DNA from 3 places in the Micromonospora sp. WMMD964 genome. Region 2 is predicted to be linked to each of the others. Evidence: predicted binding sites of a transcription regulator. Region 2 holds the regulator's gene; each other region holds the start of a gene.

Region 1 (5,792 bases), 600 kb from region 2:
TCGGCGACCGCCCGTTCGGCGAGCGTCGCCCGCTTGCCACCGACGGCCGCCGCGAGAGCCTTCAGATCCAACTCGCCGGTGACCGGGACGACCGCGACGGTGAGCCCACCGTCGACCTCCGTCACCAGCGACTTGAAGACGCGCTCCGGTGCCACGCCGAGCGCCACCGCCACCAACGCGCCGTAGTTCGGGGCCTCTGGCGACACCCGGTACGGGTGGGTGCGATGCGCAATTCCGCGCTTGACCAACAACGCCGTCGCGGGCGTGCCCTGTCCTGCCATGCCGACGACGCTAGGCCACCGGCTGTCCGATCAGCACTGTCGGTGCGCCGGCCACCCGGGTGAGCACCAGGCTCGCCGAGGCGTCGCCGGTCAGCCGCAGGTCCCGTCGAAGCTGCTCCGGGGTGAGGGCGGAACCCCGCTTGAGGATCTCCACCCGCCCCACCCCGCGCTCGCGCAGCAGCGCCCGCAGACGCTTGAGCGAGAACGGCAGCACGTCGGTGATCTCCAGGCAGCGCGCGTACGGGGTGCGGGTGGGGTGGTCGGCGTAGAGGTAGGCGATGCTCGGGTCGCCGAGGGTGGCGGCCAGTTCGGTGGCGAGTTCGGCGACGAGGTGCGCGCGGACCACGGCCGGGTCCGGGTCGTACAGGTAGCGACGGGTCGGGCCGACCGGCGCTTCGTCGGTGCCCGAGCCGGTGAGCTGGTGGATCTCCGTACGGAACACGCTGGCACGGCGGGGCACCTCGGCCAGTTCACCGCACCAGAGCGCGGCCTCGACCAGGTCGCCGTCCACACTTACCCACTCCGCCTCAGCGCCCGCCGGAACGAGCCCGTGGTCCAGGCCCGGCGCCACCTTCACGACGGTGCGCGGCACCCGGTCGGCCAACCCGGTCACGAAGTCCCACGGCGGCGAGTAGGCGCGCGGATCGAAGATCCGTCGCCCGGTGCCGGTCGTGCGGCGGGCCGGGTCGCAGAAGACCCCGTCGACGCGTGACACGTCGAACGCGGTGGCATCCCCGCACTCGACGGTGAACAGGTCGGCAAGCCCGGCCGCCGCGGCGTTGGCGGCGGCCATCGCCGCGGTCACCGGGTCGGCCTCCACCCCGTACACCCGGATGCCGGCACGGGCGGCGGCCAGTGCGTCGGCGCCCAGGCCGCACCCGAGATCGGCCAGGGTGCGCACCCCGGCGGCGTGCAGCCGGGCGGCCCGACGGTCGGCGACCACCCGACGGGTGGCCTGTTCCAGGCCGGGGCGGGTGAGGAACATCCCGGCGGCGGCCGGGCCGAACTTGCCGACCGCCCGGTGGCGCAGCTCGGCCTGGGTGAGCGCCGCCGCGGCCAGCGTCGGCGGCACCCCGGCGGCGCGCAACGCCGAGGCCGCGGTCAGTGGATCACCGCCGGCGAGACCGGCCGCCGCGGTGAGCGCGGCCGACCCCTCGGGGGTACGCAGCGCCGCCAGCTGATCGAGATCCACGCCGTCATTCTCCCGGTCGGACCAAGAATCCTGGCTGGCGGGGCGCGACGCGCTGGCACTCTCCTTGACGGAGTGCTAGCCACGGAATAACCTGCGATTAGCACTCTCACCCTGAGGGTGCCAGCTTCCGGGTCTCACGACCCGGGTGCGCAACGCCAGGCGGACCGGCACCCGCGACGACGGCCCCGCCCGGTGGCATGAGGCAGATTGACGCTGGTCGGCCCCGCCGGCCAGCAACGAAACCAGTACCCCAGGAGGGTATGCCCGTGACTACCGCGACCAAGGTTGCGATCAAGCCGCTCGAGGACCGCATCGTGGTCCAGGCGAACGAGGCTGAGACCACCACGGCGTCGGGCATCGTGATCCCCGACACCGCCAAGGAGAAGCCGCAGGAGGGCACCGTCCTCGCTGTGGGCCCGGGGCGCGTCGACGACAACGGCAACCGGGTTCCGGTTGACGTGCAGGTCGGCGACACCGTCCTCTACTCGAAGTACGGCGGCACCGAGGTCAAGTACGCCGGCGAGGAGTACCTGGTGCTCTCCGCCCGCGACGTCCTCGCGGTCATCGAGAAGTAAGCAACCGATCAGTTCCATTGCCCCGGTCCGGCTCGCCGGGCCGGGGCAGTGGCGCTTCGAAGGGACATTAATGGCGAAGATCCTGAGCTTCTCGGACGACGCCCGGCACCTGCTGGAGCACGGTGTCAACGCCCTCGCGGACGCGGTCAAGGTCACCCTCGGCCCGCGCGGGCGCAACGTCGTCCTGGACAAGAAATTCGGTGCGCCGACGATCACCAACGATGGTGTGACCATCGCCAAGGAGATCGAGCTCACCAACCCGTACGAGAACCTCGGCGCGCAACTGGTCAAGGAGGTGGCGACCAAGACCAACGACGTCGCCGGCGACGGGACCACCACCGCGACCGTGCTGGCCCAGGCGATGGTTCGCGAGGGTCTGCGCAACGTGACCGCCGGGACCAACCCGGCCGGCCTCAAGCGGGGCATCGACGCGGCGGCCGTCAAGGTCTCCGAGGCGCTGCTCGGCCGTGCCGTCGAGGTCACCAGCAAGGAGTCGATCGCGAACGTGGCGACGATCTCCGCGCAGGACGCCACGATCGGCGACCTGATCGCCGAGGCGATGGAGCGGGTCGGCCGCGACGGTGTCATCACCGTCGAGGAAGGCTCCATGCTCACCACCGAGCTGGACGTGACCGAGGGTCTCCAGTTCGACAAGGGCTTCATCTCGCCGAACTTCGTCACCGACCTGGAGAGCCAGGAGTCCGTCCTCGAGGACGCGTACATCCTGGTCACCACCCAGAAGATCTCGGCGATCGAGGAGCTGCTGCCGCTGCTGGAGAAGGTCCTGCAGAACAGCAAGCCGCTGCTGATCATCGCCGAGGACGTGGACGGCCAGGCGCTCTCCACCCTGGTGGTCAACTCGCTGCGCAAGACCCTCAAGGTCTGCGCGGTCAAGGCCCCGGGCTTCGGTGACCGGCGCAAGGCGATGCTCCAGGACATCGCGATCTCCACGGGTGCCGAGCTGGTCGCCCCGGAGCTGGGCTACAAGCTCGACCAGGTCGGCCTGGAGGTGCTCGGCACCGCTCGGCGCGTCGTGGTCGACAAGGAGAACACCACGATCGTCGACGGTGGCGGCCAGAAGGCCGACGTCGCCGACCGGGTGGCCCAGATCCGCAAGGAGATCGAGGCGTCCGACTCCGACTGGGACCGGGAGAAGCTGGCCGAGCGGCTGGCGAAGCTCTCCGGCGGCATCGCCGTGATCAAGGCTGGTGCGGCCACCGAGGTCGAGATGAAGGAGCGCAAGCACCGCATCGAGGACGCCATCGCGGCGACCAAGGCTGCGGTCGAGGAGGGCACTGTCCCCGGCGGCGGTGCCGCACTGGTGCAGATCCTCTCGGTGCTCGACGACGACCTGGGCTTCACCGGTGACGAGAAGGTCGGCGTCTCGGTCGTGCGCAAGGCGCTCGTCGAGCCGCTGCGCTGGATCGCCCAGAACGCCGGCCACGACGGCTACGTCGTGACGCAGAAGGTCGCAGACCTCAGCTGGGGCAACGGTCTCGACGCCGCCCAGGGCGAGTACGTCGACCTGGTCAAGGCCGGCATCATCGACCCGGTGAAGGTGACCCGCAACGCGGTCACCAACGCCGCCTCGATCGCCGGTCTGCTGCTCACCACGGAGAGCCTCGTGGTGGACAAGCCGGAGCAGGCCGAGCCGGCCGCCGCCGGTGGGCACGGCCACGGCCACGGCCACCAGCACGGCCCGGGCTTCTGATCCGGTAGCGACACCCGTTCCGGGGCACACCGTCGTACGGCGGTGTGCCCCGGCTCGTTCTCGCGCTTCTCTGGTCATTACCGAACGCTGACGTTGTTGGCGACCGGGCGAGATGATCGCGCACACTGGGCCGATGAGCACCACGTCGCCGCGCTACGCCGCGCTGGCCGGAGTGACCGCCGCCGCCGTCGCGATCGGGATCGCCGAGCCGGTGGCGGTGCTGACCGGTCCCCGGTCGGCGCCCCTGGTCGCGGTCGGCGGGGCGGTCGTGGACGCCGTCCCCGAGTCGTTGAAGCAACTCGCCATCGACCTCTTCGGCACCGCCGACAAGATCGCCCTGCTGGTCGGCACGGGCCTGTTGCTGGGAGGGTTCGCCGCACTGTTCGGTGTGCTGGCGGTCCGTCGGCTGGTGTTCGGCCTGACCGGCATCGCCGCGTTCGGCGTCATCGGCGTGACCGCCGCGCTGACCCGGCCCGGTGCGGACGCCTTCGACGCGCTGCCGTCCCTGGTCGGCGCCGCCCTCGGCGCCCTGGTGCTCTGGCTGTTCATCGACGGGCCGTTCGAGCTGGACCCCTGGCCCTGGTCCCCACCCACCCCGACCGCGCCGCCCGCCGGCGCGGTGTCGTCCGCCGACTCGGTGCCTTCTGCGGGTTCGGTGCCCTCTGCGGGGCCGGGTCCGGATTCGTCGATGACGCCCGCCGCTCCCGCGCCGGTGGTCCCCGCCGGGCCGGACGGCCCCGCCGAGGTCGACCCCGAGTCTCGGCGGCGGTTCCTCACCGGCAGCGGGGTGCTGCTCGGCACCGCCGTGGTGGCTGGTCTCGGTGGGCGCTGGCTGGCTGGACGACGCGGCGTCTCCGCCGCGCGGGACGCGATCCGACTACCCGCGCCGGTCGCCCCCGCGCCGGCCGTGCCGGCCGGCGCGGACCTCTCGCTGGCGCAACTCGCGCCGTACGTCACCCCGAACCTGGGCTTCTACCGGATCGACACCGCGCTCGTGGTGCCGCAGGTCGACCCGGACACCTGGCGGCTGCGGATTCACGGTCGAGTCGGCACCGAGCGCACCTACACGTACGCCGACCTACTGGCCCGGCCGCTGGTGGAGCGGTACGTCACGCTGGCGTGCGTCTCCAACGAGGTGGGTGGGGACCTGATCGGCAACGCCCGTTGGCTCGGCGTACCCCTGCGAGAGCTGCTGGACGAGGTGGACCCGGACGAGGACGCCGACCAGGTCGTCGGCCGGTCGGTCGACGGCTGGACCTGCGGGACGCCCACCGCGGCGCTGCGCGACGGGCGGGACGCTCTGCTGGCGGTCGGAATGAACGGCGAGCCGCTGCCGGTCGAGCACGGCTTCCCGGTCCGGATGGTGGTGCCCGGCCTCTACGGCTACGTGTCGGCGTGCAAGTGGGTGACCGAGCTGGAGTTGACCAGGTTCGCCGACTTCGACGCGTACTGGGTGCCCCGCGGCTGGTCCGCCCAGGGGCCGATCAAGACCCAGTCCCGGATCGACGCTCCCCGGCGACGCAACCGGCTGACCAGCGGCCCGATCACCGTGGCCGGCGTGGCATGGGCGCAGCACCGGGGTATCCGCCGCGTCGAGGTACGCGTCGACGATGGGGCCTGGCAGGAGGCGACACTGGCCCCGACGGTGTCGGTGGACACCTGGGTGCAGTGGTCGTGGCGCTGGGACGCCACGCCGGGTGAGCACCGCCTCCAGGTCCGGGCGACGGACGCCACCGGGGAGACCCAGACCGAGCGTACGCAGGGCGTCGCCCCCGACGGCGCGACCGGCTGGCACACCGTCACCGTCACGGTCCGCTGACCACGCGCTGGCGCGGAGCCGCCAGATGTCCGCCGGCGCGGGGGTGATCCGCCCTCGCCCAAGGGTCGGAGGCGCCTGACCCGGGTGGGCCGGAGCCTGGCCGTGCAGATCTTGGACAGTTTCCGTTACGTCGGAACGGAAACTGTCCAAGATCTCGCGGGCGAACGACTGCAGAAAGGCCGGCATCCGCCTCTGCGACGGGCCGGTCCGTGCC
Region 2 (5,792 bases):
GCCGCACCAGCCGGCGTACGGTGCCAGCAAGGCGGGGCTGAACGCGTTGGGTCAGTCCCTCGCCGTGGCACTCGCGCCGTACGGCATCGCCGTCGCCACCGTCGCGCCGGGCTTCGTGGCGACCGACATGGTCGCCGAGTACCTGCGCGGGGACGAGGGTGCGGCGATCCGGGCGCAGAGCCCGTTCGACCGGGTGGCCCGGCCGGAGGAGATCGCCGCCGCGGTGCACTGGCTGGCCTCGCCGCAGGCCGAGTGGGCCTCCGGCACGATCGTCGACCTCAACGGCGCCTCCTACCTGCGGAGCTGACGTCGGAACAACCGCCGGATCACCCGGTCCGGGGAGTGGTTCGGTGCACGTGGATGGGTAAGTCCCACCGACATGGCCGACTCCGCGCTGCTGGACCTCACTGCCGACTACCGGGTGGCCGACGGCCACGACGACGACCCCGTCCTGCTCCGACCCGACGGGACTCCCGTCGACACCTGGCGCGAGGACTACCCGTACGACGAACGGATGGACCGCGACGAGTACGACCGGGACAAGCGGCTGCTCCAGATCGAGCTGTTGAAGCTCCAGGACTGGATCAAGGAGTCCGGCGAGCGGCTGCTGATCATCTTCGAGGGGCGGGACGCGGCCGGTAAGGGCGGCACCATCAAGCGCTTCATGGAGCACCTCAACCCGCGCGGCGCGTCGGTGGTGGCACTCGCCAAACCGGACGAGCGGGAGGCCGGCCAGTGGTACTTCCAGCGGTGGTTGGCGCACCTGCCGGCGGCCGGTGAGATCGTGCTGTTCGACAGGTCCTGGTACAACAGGGCCGGCGTCGAGCGGGTGATGGGCTTCTGCGGCCGCAAGGAGTACCTGGAGTTCCTGCGGCAGGCCCCGGAGCTGGAGCGGATGCTGGTGCGCTCGGGCATCCGGCTGGTCAAGTTCTGGTTCTCCGTCTCCCAGAACGAGCAGCGCACCCGGTTCGCGATCCGCCAGGTCGACCCGGTCCGGCAGTGGAAGCTGTCCCCGATGGACATCGCGTCGCTGGACCGGTGGGACGAGTACACGGAGGCCAAGGAGGCGATGTTCTTCTGGACCGACACGGCCGACGCGCCGTGGACGGTGGTGAAGAGCAACGACAAGAAGCGGGCGCGGCTGGAGGCGATGCGGCACGTGTTGCACCGCTTCGACTACGACGGCAAGGACCTCGCGGTGGTCGGCACACCCGACCCGCAGATCATCGGGAACGCCGGGCTGGACCTGGGGCCGGAGGAGGAGGTCGTGCCGGTGTTCCCGAGGCCCTGAACGGTCACCAGCGGCCGAGGCGGGTGGCGAGCACGCTGAGCGCCGCCACTCCGGCGGTCGAGGTACGCAACACCGCCGGACCGAGCCGCACCGGTCGGCCGCCTGCCTCGCGGAACGCGGTCAGCTCGGCCGGGGCGATGCCACCCTCCGGGCCGACCACCAGGACGATCTCACCGGAGGTCGGCAGGTCGGCGGTGGTCAGCCGCTCGTCGGCCTCCTCGTGCAGCACGAACGCGGCGGCGGCACCGGCGATCCGGCGGGCCACCGTGGCGGTCGACTCGTCCGGCGACCCGGCCACCACCGGCAGCCACGGCCGGCGGGCCTGCTTGGCCGCCTCCCGGGCGGTCGACACCCACTTCTCCCGGGCCCGTACGCCCCGGTCACCGCGCCACTGGGTCACCGAACGCGACGCCGCCCACGGCACGATCTCGTCGACGCCGACCTCGGTCATCGCCTGCACGGCCAGCTCGCCCCGGTCGCCCTTCGCGATGCCCTGCACGGTGACGATCCGGGGTACCGGCGCGTCCGCGTACCCCCGGGAGGCGACGGTGACCTCCAGGCTGCCCCGGCCGACGGCGGTGACCACGGCGGCGGCCGTGCCGCCCCGGCCGTCGGCGAGCAGCAGTTCCTCACCGACGCGCAGCCGCTGCACGGTCGCGGCGTGGTGCCCCTCCGGACCCGCCAGGGTCAGCGCGTCGCCGGTGGGCAGCGCCTCGACCAGGAAGAGCGGCGCGGACACCTCAGGCGTGCCCGTTGAACGCGTCGCGCATCCGGGAGAAGAAGCCGCCCTGCTTGGACAGCTCGGCGACCTCCTCACCGCGGGTCTTGGCGAAGTCGCGCAGCATCTTCTCCTGGTCCGGGTCGAGCTTGGTGGGTGTCCGCACGTCCAGGTGCACGTAGAGGTCGCCGCGACCGGTGCCGCGCAGGTGCGGCACGCCCCGGGCGCGCAGCCGCAGCGTGCTGGCCGGCTGGGTGCCGGCCTTGACGTCGACGGTCTCCTCGCTGTCCAGGGTCTTGATGGTGAGCCGGGTGCCCAGCGCCGCCGCGGTCATCGGCACGGTGACCCGGCAGTGCAGGTCGTCACCCTTGCGGGAGTAGACGTCGTGCGGCCGCTCGTGGATCTCCACGTAGAGGTCACCGGCCGTGCCGCCACCCGGGCCGACCTCGCCCTGCTGTGCCAGCCGGATCCGCATGCCGTCCTCGACCCCGGCCGGGATCTTGACGGTCAGCGAACGGCGGGTACGCACCCGACCGTCGCCCGCGCAGGTGGGGCACGGGTGCGGGATGGTGGTGCCGTAGCCCTGGCACACGGTGCACGGCCGGGCGGAGACCACCTGGCCGAGGAAGGTGCGCTGCACCGACTGCACCTCGCCGCGACCGGCACACGCCTCGCAGGTCGCCAGGTGGGTGCCGGCGGCCGTGCCGGCGCCGGAGCAGGTGGTGCAGAGCACCGCGGTGTCGACGGTGATCGGCGCCTCGACGCCGAACGCCGTCTCGTGCAGGTCGAGTTCGAGTCGCAGGATCGCGTCGGCGCCCGGGCGGGTACGCGGACGCGGACCCCGGGTGTTGCCCCCGGCACCGCCGAAGAACGCGTCCATGATGTCCTGGAAACCGACGAACGGGCCGGCACCGCCGGGGCCCCCGGGGCCTCCGGCACCGCCGCCGCCCGGGGCGAGCGGGTCGCCACCCAGGTCGACGATCTGCCGCTTCCGGTCGTCCGAGAGGACCTCGTACGCGGCGTTGATGTCCTTGAACTTCTCCTGAGCCTCCGGGTCCGGATTGACGTCCGGGTGGAACTGGCGCGCCAGCTTGCGGTAGGCGCGCTTGATCTCGTCATCGGAGGCTTCCCGGCTCACACCGAGGATGCCGTAGTAGTCCCTGGCCACTGCGTTCCGTGTCCTCATGTTCGTCTCGCGTTGCGCCGATCCGGCAGCCGCCGGCCGTCGGCCCTGACTGGTCAGTTCTGGGCCAGCAACTCGCCCACGTAGCGTGCCACGGCGCGCACCGTGGCGATGTTGCCGGGGTAGTCCATCCGCGTGGGCCCCAGCACCCCGAGACCACCGACGATCGTCGCGCCCGGGCCGTAGCCGGTGCTGACCACCGAGGCGGCCCGCAGGTTGTCGAACTCGTTCTCGTCGCCGATCAGCACCCGGGTCGTGCTCGGCTCGGTCTCCCCGATGAGCTTGAGGAGCACGACCTCCTCCTCCAGCGCTTCGAGGATCGGCCGCAGCGAACCCTGGAAGTCGAGCAGACCACCCCGGGTGAGGTTCGCGGTGCCGGCCAGCGCGATGCGTTCCTCGTGCCGCTCGACGAGCGTCTCCAGGAGCACCGTGGAGAGCATGGTCATCGTCGGCTGCAACTCGGGCGACGCCTCCTCGACCAGTGCCTGCACCAGCGGCGGCGTGTCGGACAGCCGAGCCCCGGCCAGCTTCTCGTTGACCAGCCGACGCAGGTCGGTGACGTCGTCGGCGGGCACCGGCCCGGGCAACTCCACCAGCCGCTGCTCCACCCGCCCGGTGTCGGCGATCATGACGAGCATCAGCCGGGTGGTGGAGATCGGCACCAGCTCCAGGTGACGCACCGAGGAACGGGCCAGCGACGGGTACTGCACGACGGCCACCTGCCGCGTCAACTGGGCGAGCAGCCGCACCGTGCGGTGCACCACGTCGTCGAGGTCGACCGCGCCGACCAGGAAGCGCTCGATGGCCCGACGCTCGGCCGGGCTGAGCGGCTTGACCCGGGACAACCGGTCGACGAAGAGTCGGTAGCCACGGTCGGTGGGCACCCGGCCGGCACTGGTGTGCGGCTGCCGGATGTAGCCCTCCTCCTCCAGCACGGCCATGTCGTTGCGGACCGTGGCCGGGGAGACCCCGAGCTGGTGCCGTTCGACCAGCGCCTTGCTGCCGACCGGCTCCTGGGTGGAGACGTAGTCCTCGACGATGGCGCGGAGCACGGCGAGTTTCCGGTCGTCGAGACCCATCCTCCGCACCTCCTGTCGCACGTCGGCCGCCGACCTCCGGGGCCGGCCGGGCCGTCCTGGCACTCGACTGTAACGAGTGCCAGTCTACGTCGGTGCACCCGCCGACGCGATGATCAACGGCGGCCGGTCGGTGCGGCCCGCGCCACCCCCACCGGTCCGATCGGCCCACACCGCCGGGCGGTGTCGCACTGGTGCGGCGTTGCCAGGTGCCCCTACCGTGACATCCATGACTGAACCTCCTCGCCCTCCCGGCGCGGGTGACCCCGGCAACCATCCGCCGGAGCCGACCTCCCCGGGTTCGTACCCGTCGGCCGAGCCACCCACCGCACCACTGTCCGGCGCACCGGGCCCGGGCGGCTATCCCCCGCCCGGTGGCTATCCGCCGCCCACCGGTGACCAACCGCCGTCAGGCGGCTACCCTCCGGCGGGTGGATACCCTCCGCCCGGGGGCTATCCCCCGCCCGGCGGCTACCCGACCGGCGGCGCGTACGGCGGCCCCGGCGGCGGCTACGCGAACAACGAAGACAAGACCTGGGCTCTGATCGCGCACTTCGGCGGCGCCGCCGGGATGATCATCAGCGGCGGCGTGCTCGGCTGGATCGCCCCGCTGGTGGCGATGCTGGTCCGCGGCAACCAGTCCCCGACCGTGCGGGCGCACGCCGTGGCGGCGCTCAACTTCCAGCTCATCTGGTCGATCGTCGGCCTGGTCGGCTGGGTGCTGTCCTGCATCCTGATCGGTTTCATCGGGGTCGGCGCGGCCATCATCCTCGGCGCGGTGTTCGGCATCCTGGCCGGAATCAAGGCCAACGAGGGGCAGCTCTACCGCTACCCGCTCTCCGCGAGCTTCGTCAAGTGACAGCGGGCCGGCCGCTCCCCCGGCCGGCCCCGCACCGTCCCGCTCAGGGCAGCAGGTCGCGCACCACCGCGTCGGCGAGCAGCCGCCCGCGCAGGGTGAGCACCGCCCGACCGGCCGCGTACTGGTCGGCGGCCAGCAGACCGTCGGCCAGCGCCCGCTCGGCGCCTGCCCGTCCGGTGGCGTCGAGCACGGCCAACGGGAGGCCGCCGGCGAGGCGTAGCCGCAGCATCACGTCCTCCATGTGCGCCTCGTCGGCGGTGAGCACCTCCCGCGCCAGGCCGGGAGACACGCCGTCGGCCAACCGCTGGGCGTACGCCGAGGGGTGCTTGACGTTCCACCACCGCACGCCACCGACGTGGCTGTGCGCCCCCGGCCCCAGGCCCCACCAGTCCGCGCCGGTCCAGTAGAGCAGGTTGTGCCGGCACCGGGCCTCGTCGGTGCGCGCCCAGTTGGAGACCTCGTACCAGGAGAGCCCGGCCGCGTCGAGAGCGGCCTCCGCGGCCAGGTAGCGGTCCGCGGCCACGTCGTCACTGGGGTACGCCAGTTCGCCGCGCCGCATCCGGGCGGCGAGCCGGGTGCCGTCCTCGACGATCAGGGCGTACGCGCTGACGTGGTCCACCCCAGCGGCGACCACCTGCTCCAACGAGGCGGCGAAGTCCTCGGCC
Region 3 (5,792 bases), 960 kb from region 2:
CCCGGCAGGCGTCGGTCTACACCGAGAAGGCCGGTCTGAACACCGTCGTCATCGACTCCACCGACGACTTCGCCGGCATGTGCCGCAACCTCGGCTTCACGCTGACCCTCTACAGCGGTCAGATGTGCACCACCTCGCAGAACATCCTCATCCCGACCGGCGGCATCGAGACCGACCAGGGGCACAAGAGCTTCGACGAGGTGGCCGGCGGGATCGCCGCCGCGGTCGCCAAGCTCACCGCCGACCCGGCCCGGGGCGTGGAGCTGACCGGCGCCATCGTCAACGACGGGGTGCTGGAACGGCTGGCCGACGTGACGAAGGTCGGCTCCCCGGTGCTGGAGTCGCAGACCGTCACCCACCCGGCGTTCCCGGACGCGGTGGTGCGTACCCCGGCGATCGTGAAGCTGGCCGCGGACGACGCGGAGACCTACGGCCGGGAGTGGTTCGGGCCGATCTCGTTCGTCATCGCGACCGACTCCACCGCGCACAGTCTGGAGCTGCTGCGCCGGACGGTCGGCGAGAAGGGTGCGCTCACCGCCGGGGTCTACTCCACCGACGAGTCGGTGCTCGACGCCACCGAGGCGGTGGCTGTCGAGGTCGGTGTGCACCTGTCCTGCAACCTCACCGGCGGGGTCTTCGTGAACCAGTCGGCGGCGTTCTCCGACTTCCATGGCAGTGGCGCCAACGCGGCGGCCAACGCGGCCCTGACCGACGGGGCCTATGTGGCGAACCGCTTCCGCATCGTCCAGTCCCGACGCCCAGCCTGACCCCCCGACCCCCGACCCCCGACGCCCGACCCCCGACCCCCGAGGTGATCAAGAGGTTTGCGTCAGGATCAGCGCGATTCCTGACGCAAACCTCTTGATCACCGGTCGCTGACGGGGGAGGGCGGCTCAGGCTGGGCGGCGCATTTGCAGCTCGGTCATCGCGGGGATGTTGGGGTGGGGGACCCGTACGCCGGTGTCCTCGAAGCCGAGCCGTTGGTAGGCGCGGTAGGCGCGGTCGTTGCCCACCACCACCTCCAACAGCAGTTCCGGTCGCCCGCAGGCCCGCGACCAGGCCGCGACGCCGTCGATCAGCTCGCCGAGAAGGCCGCTGCCCCGCCAGGTGGGCGTGACGTACACGGCGTAGATGACGGTCAGCCCCGCCTCGTCCGGAGTGGTGGTGCCGCCGGCGTGCCCGACCAGCCGGCCGCCGCCCGGGTCCGCGACGAACTGCGCGTTGTTCGGGCCGGCGGAGGTGTAGGCGATCCGTGCGGCGTACTCGGCGTGGGACCGGGCCGCCGCGTCCGCGATCGTCTCCAGGAAGGCCAGCGGTGCGTCGGCGAGCATCTCCAGACGCAGCGCCCGCATCCGGGCGGCGTCCGTCGGCCGCACTCGGCGGATCTCCGCCTGGCGCAGGACGGGCGAGCCGGTGTCGGTGGTCATGTCCGCATGCCTACCACAGGGCGGACGGGGCTCCTGGTCACGCCTCTCGGGCCGTTGCTTGGGGGGTCGGCCTGCCCCTTCGCCAGGATCCATCGCCGCCGATCCGGTGGATCGGGAAACGGGTTCCTCGACGTCGTCGGGCCGCGCTGGAATATGCCCGATTTGCGGTCGTGCACGGCCGTCACTCCTCGTGTAGCGTGCGATTTCGGTCACCGCTTCAATGGCCGTCGTCGATTGCTGAGGCGGTGCTCCGATGGCGTCCGGCTGTGCCGTGCGCCAGGCCGGCAACGCCGCACAGAGTGAGGGAAGTGGCACCGTGGCACAGGGTTCCGTGAAGTGGTTCAACGCCGAGAAGGGTTACGGCTTCATCGCCGTCGACGGCGGTCAGGACGTGTTCGTTCACTTCTCCGCGATCGAGATGGACGGCTACAAGGCGTTGGAGGACGGCCAGCGGGTCGAGTTCGAGATCGCGCAGGGCCAGAAGGGTCCGCAGGCGGAACACGTACGCGTCATCGGCTGAATCTCCCGTACCGAGCGGCCCCGCGCGTCGGGGCAGCGGCACGGGCGCGCAACCGGGAAGATCGTGAACCGTTCCAGCCGATGCTGAGGAGCGTTCATGACCGACCAGCCACCCTCGTCCACCCCACCCTCCGGGCCAGGTGAGCCGGGCCCGTCCGACCCGACCCAGGGCCAACCCGGTGTGGGCGGTCCTCCGCCGGGTGGCGAGCACGTACAGCCGGCCGGCCCACCGCCGGGGTGGGACCCTGCGCCGGGCACCTGGGGGCCGGGCGGTCCGCCGCCGCAGGGCTGGGTGTTCCCGCCCACCGGGGGTTACCCACCCGGCGCGGGTCCGTACGGCGCGCAGCAGTGGTATCCGGGGCCGCCGGCCGGGTGGTATCCGCCCGGCTACGGGTTCGACCCGAACGACCCCCTCGTCACGCCGCCCGGCTTCGGCATCGGTGGCTGGTTCAACAGGTGCGGGGGAGCGCTGCGCCGGGGTTGGCGGCAGTTGGTGCCGATCATGCTGCTGACCCAGGTGCTGCCCGCGGCGGTGCTGTCGGTGATCTCGCTCGGGCTGGACCCGTCGGCGAGTTGGGCTGCCGAGGTCGAGACGAGTTCGACAGCGGCGCTGCCGGACAACTTCGTCGCGGAGTTGGCGGGTCTCCTGGCCGTGCTGGTCGGTGGGAGTCTGGTGATCGGCCTGGTGCAGGCCGTCGGGTGGGCCGCCGGCAGTTGGGTGATCACCCGGCAGGCAGCCGGTCAACCGGCCGGCCTCGACGCCGCGCTGCGCTACGGCCTCCGTCGGGCGCTCGGGCTGTGGGGGTGGACCCTGCTGATCAGCCTGCTCATCGGCTTCGGCATCTGCTTCTGCGTGCTGCCGGGCATCTATCTGGCGTTCGCGCTGAGCATGGCGGGCCCGGTCTACCTCTTCGAGCGCCACAACCCGATCGGCCGATCGTTCCGGATGTTCCACGACCGGCTCGGCCTGCTGCTCGGTCGGGTGGCCCTGGTGGCCCTCGCGGTGATCGTGGTCAGCTTCGTCGCGAGCGCCCTGGAAGGGTTCGGCACCTCCGCTCTCGGCACCGATCCCTTCGCGTCGGCGGGCACCGCGCTCGGCGCGGTGGTGGTGATCGGGGTCACCGCGGTCCTGGCCCTGCCGGCCCACCTCGCCCAGATGATCGGTCTGCTGCTGACGTACACCGAGCAGCGCGCTCATGAGGGGCCGGTGAACGCCACCGGACTCGCCGCGGAACTCGGCTGAGCGGCTTCGTCGTGCTTGCACTCGGCAGGGGAGAGTGCTAAACAAGTCATTGGCACTCGCATACCGTGAGTGCCAATGGTCGGGACGGTGGGGCCAGGTTGCACCGGCGTGGAGACGCCGGGGCGGCACATGGCCGGTCGTCGCGGGCTATCCGGCCCGGCCGAAGGACGTCGTCGTCGCCAGGTGGCGACGTCCCAAGGTGCGTACACCAGGCGGCCCATCCGAGGCACATCTCGGGTGGCCCGTGAGTGTCCAGGAGGACAACGCCGTATGGCCAAGATGATCGCGTTCGACGAAGAGGCGCGCCGCGGCCTCGAGCGGGGCATGAACCAGCTCGCCGACGCCGTGAAGGTGACCCTCGGCCCCAAGGGCCGCAACGTCGTGCTCGAGAAGAAGTGGGGTGCCCCCACCATCACCAACGATGGTGTGAGCATCGCCAAGGAGATCGAGCTCGAGGACCCGTACGAGAAGATCGGCGCTGAGCTGGTCAAGGAGGTCGCCAAGAAGACCGACGACGTTGCCGGTGACGGCACGACGACGGCGACCGTCCTGGCCCAGGCCCTGGTTCGCGAGGGCCTGCGCAACGTGGCCGCCGGCGCCAACCCGATGGCCCTGAAGCGGGGCATCGAGACCGCTGTCGCGAGCGTCTCGGAGGAGCTGTCCAAGCTCGCCAAGGACGTCGAGACCAAGGAGCAGATCGCCTCCACCGCCTCCATCTCCGCTGGTGACAGCACCGTCGGCGAGATCATCGCCGAGGCGATGGACAAGGTCGGCAAGGAAGGCGTCATCACCGTCGAGGAGAGCAACACCTTCGGGCTGGAGCTGGAGCTCACCGAGGGTATGCGCTTCGACAAGGGCTACATCTCGGCCTACTTCATGACCGACCCGGAGCGTATGGAGGCCGTCTTCGACGACCCGTACATCCTGATCGCCAACAGCAAGATCTCGTCGGTGAAGGACCTGCTCCCGATCCTGGAGAAGGTCATGCAGTCGGGCAAGCCGCTGCTGATCATCGCCGAGGACCTGGAGGGCGAGGCTCTCGCCACCCTGGTGGTCAACAAGGTCCGTGGCACCTTCAAGTCGGTCGCCGTCAAGGCGCCGGGCTTCGGTGACCGCCGCAAGGCCATGCTGACCGACATCGCCATCCTCGCCGGTGGTCAGGTCATCAGCGAGGAGGTCGGCCTCAAGCTCGACGCCGCCAGCCTCGACATGCTGGGCCGCGCCCGCAAGGTCGTGGTGACCAAGGACGAGACCACCATCGTCGACGGTGCCGGTGACGCCGAGCAGATCCAGGGCCGGGTGAACCAGATCCGGGCCGAGATCGACAAGAGCGACTCCGACTACGACCGGGAGAAGCTGCAGGAGCGGCTGGCCAAGCTGGCCGGCGGCGTTGCGGTCATCAAGGTCGGCGCGGCCACCGAGGTCGAGCTCAAGGAGCGCAAGCACCGCATCGAGGACGCCGTTCGCAACGCGAAGGCCGCCGTCGAGGAGGGCATCGTCCCGGGTGGTGGCGTCGCGCTGGTCCAGGCCGGCAAGACCGCCTTCGACAAGCTCGACCTGGTCGGCGACGAGGCGACCGGTGCGAACATCGTCAAGGTCGCGCTGGACGCCCCGCTGCGGCAGATCGCCGTCAACGCCGGCCTCGAGGGCGGCGTCGTGGTGGAGAAGGTCCGTAACCTCGAGTCGGGTCACGGCCTCAACGCCGCCAACGGCGAGTACGTCGACCTGCTGGCCGCGGGCATCATCGACCCGGCCAAGGTGACGCGCTCCGCGCTGCAGAACGCCGCCTCCATCGCGGCGCTGTTCCTCACCACCGAGGCCGTCGTCGCGGACAAGCCGGAGAAGACCCCGGCTGCCCCGGCTGGCCCGGGTGGCGGGGACATGGACTTCTGAGTCCAGTTCCGACACACCGAACGGGGCGGGCCGCTGACGCGGTCCGCCCCGTTCGTCGTCAGGTCGGCAGAGGGCGCTGGTTGCGCCGTTTCTGCGCCCGGTCGTACGGCGGAAGCAGTTGGATCGGGGCGTCCACCATCTCGCGCGGCTCGTCCACCAGCGACGACTCCCCGTCGGTGGTCATCTCGGCGAGTTGTTCGGCATCGCCGTAGTCGAGCCGGTCGAACGGCAGTTGGCCGGGCAACTCGCCGACCGGTTTCCAGGTGATCGGCGTGCCGTCCTCGGTCTGGTCGTCATCCGTGGTCATGGCTGCCTCCTCTACCGAAACGGTAGGGGGCGTCGATGGCCGATGCGGGCGAATGGATCCATGTCCTGTTTGACGCTTTTAGTCGGTCAAGGTCCGTCGGTACAGGAAGAAGACCCGCTCGATCCAGGCGCCCGCGCTGCCCGAGTAGAACGGCACCGGCCCCACCCAGCCGATCTGCGCCCGGTCCAGCCCGGCCGCCTGCTGATCCCGCAGGCAGCGGCGCAGCAACACCCCACCGATGCCCGAGCCCTCCGCCGCCGGCGCGGTGCCCATCGGCCCGAACCAACTCGGCCGGGACGACCCGTACGCGGCGAAGCCCAGCACCTCGCCGTCCCGCTCCGCGAGGTGGCAACCGGCGCCGTCACGACCCACCGACCCGGTCAACTCGCCGTCCCACGTGCCG

What was found. Region 2 encodes HrcA, which represses chaperone genes, less so after heat shock. Its sites were predicted from a motif close to GGTTNGCACNCTCNNNNNGAGNGTGCNAACC; they were not measured.
Region 1: the regulator HrcA is predicted to act here: its motif matches at 1,569-1,599, upstream of groES (co-chaperone GroES).
Region 3: the regulator HrcA is predicted to act here: its motif matches at 3,237-3,267, upstream of groL (chaperonin GroEL).

Annotation. Positions count from the first base shown of each region.
Region 1 covers NZ_CP120860.1:249,506-255,297, reverse strand. Annotated here, with positions in the region: gene ybaK (Cys-tRNA(Pro) deacylase) at 1-281, opposite strand, end outside; gene O7616_RS01150 (methyltransferase domain-containing protein) at 292-1,473, opposite strand; gene groES (co-chaperone GroES) at 1,734-2,048, shown strand; gene groL (chaperonin GroEL) at 2,119-3,759, shown strand; gene O7616_RS01135 (molybdopterin-dependent oxidoreductase) at 3,893-5,578, shown strand.
Region 2 covers NZ_CP120860.1:6,475,031-6,480,822, forward strand. Annotated here, with positions in the region: gene O7616_RS29465 (SDR family oxidoreductase) at 1-307, shown strand, start outside; gene ppk2 (polyphosphate kinase 2) at 380-1,291, shown strand; gene O7616_RS29475 (16S rRNA (uracil(1498)-N(3))-methyltransferase) at 1,296-2,030, opposite strand; gene dnaJ (molecular chaperone DnaJ) at 2,032-3,177, opposite strand; gene hrcA (heat-inducible transcriptional repressor HrcA) at 3,249-4,271, opposite strand; gene O7616_RS29490 (DUF4870 domain-containing protein) at 4,498-5,127, shown strand; gene hemW (radical SAM family heme chaperone HemW) at 5,171-5,792, opposite strand, start outside.
Region 3 covers NZ_CP120860.1:606,353-612,144, reverse strand. Annotated here, with positions in the region: gene paaN (phenylacetic acid degradation protein PaaN) at 1-767, shown strand, start outside; gene O7616_RS02880 (GNAT family N-acetyltransferase) at 894-1,427, opposite strand; gene O7616_RS02875 (cold-shock protein) at 1,744-1,947, shown strand; gene O7616_RS02870 (hypothetical protein) at 2,044-3,189, shown strand; gene groL (chaperonin GroEL) at 3,460-5,082, shown strand; gene O7616_RS02860 (hypothetical protein) at 5,141-5,389, opposite strand; gene O7616_RS02855 (GNAT family N-acetyltransferase) at 5,468-5,792, opposite strand, start outside.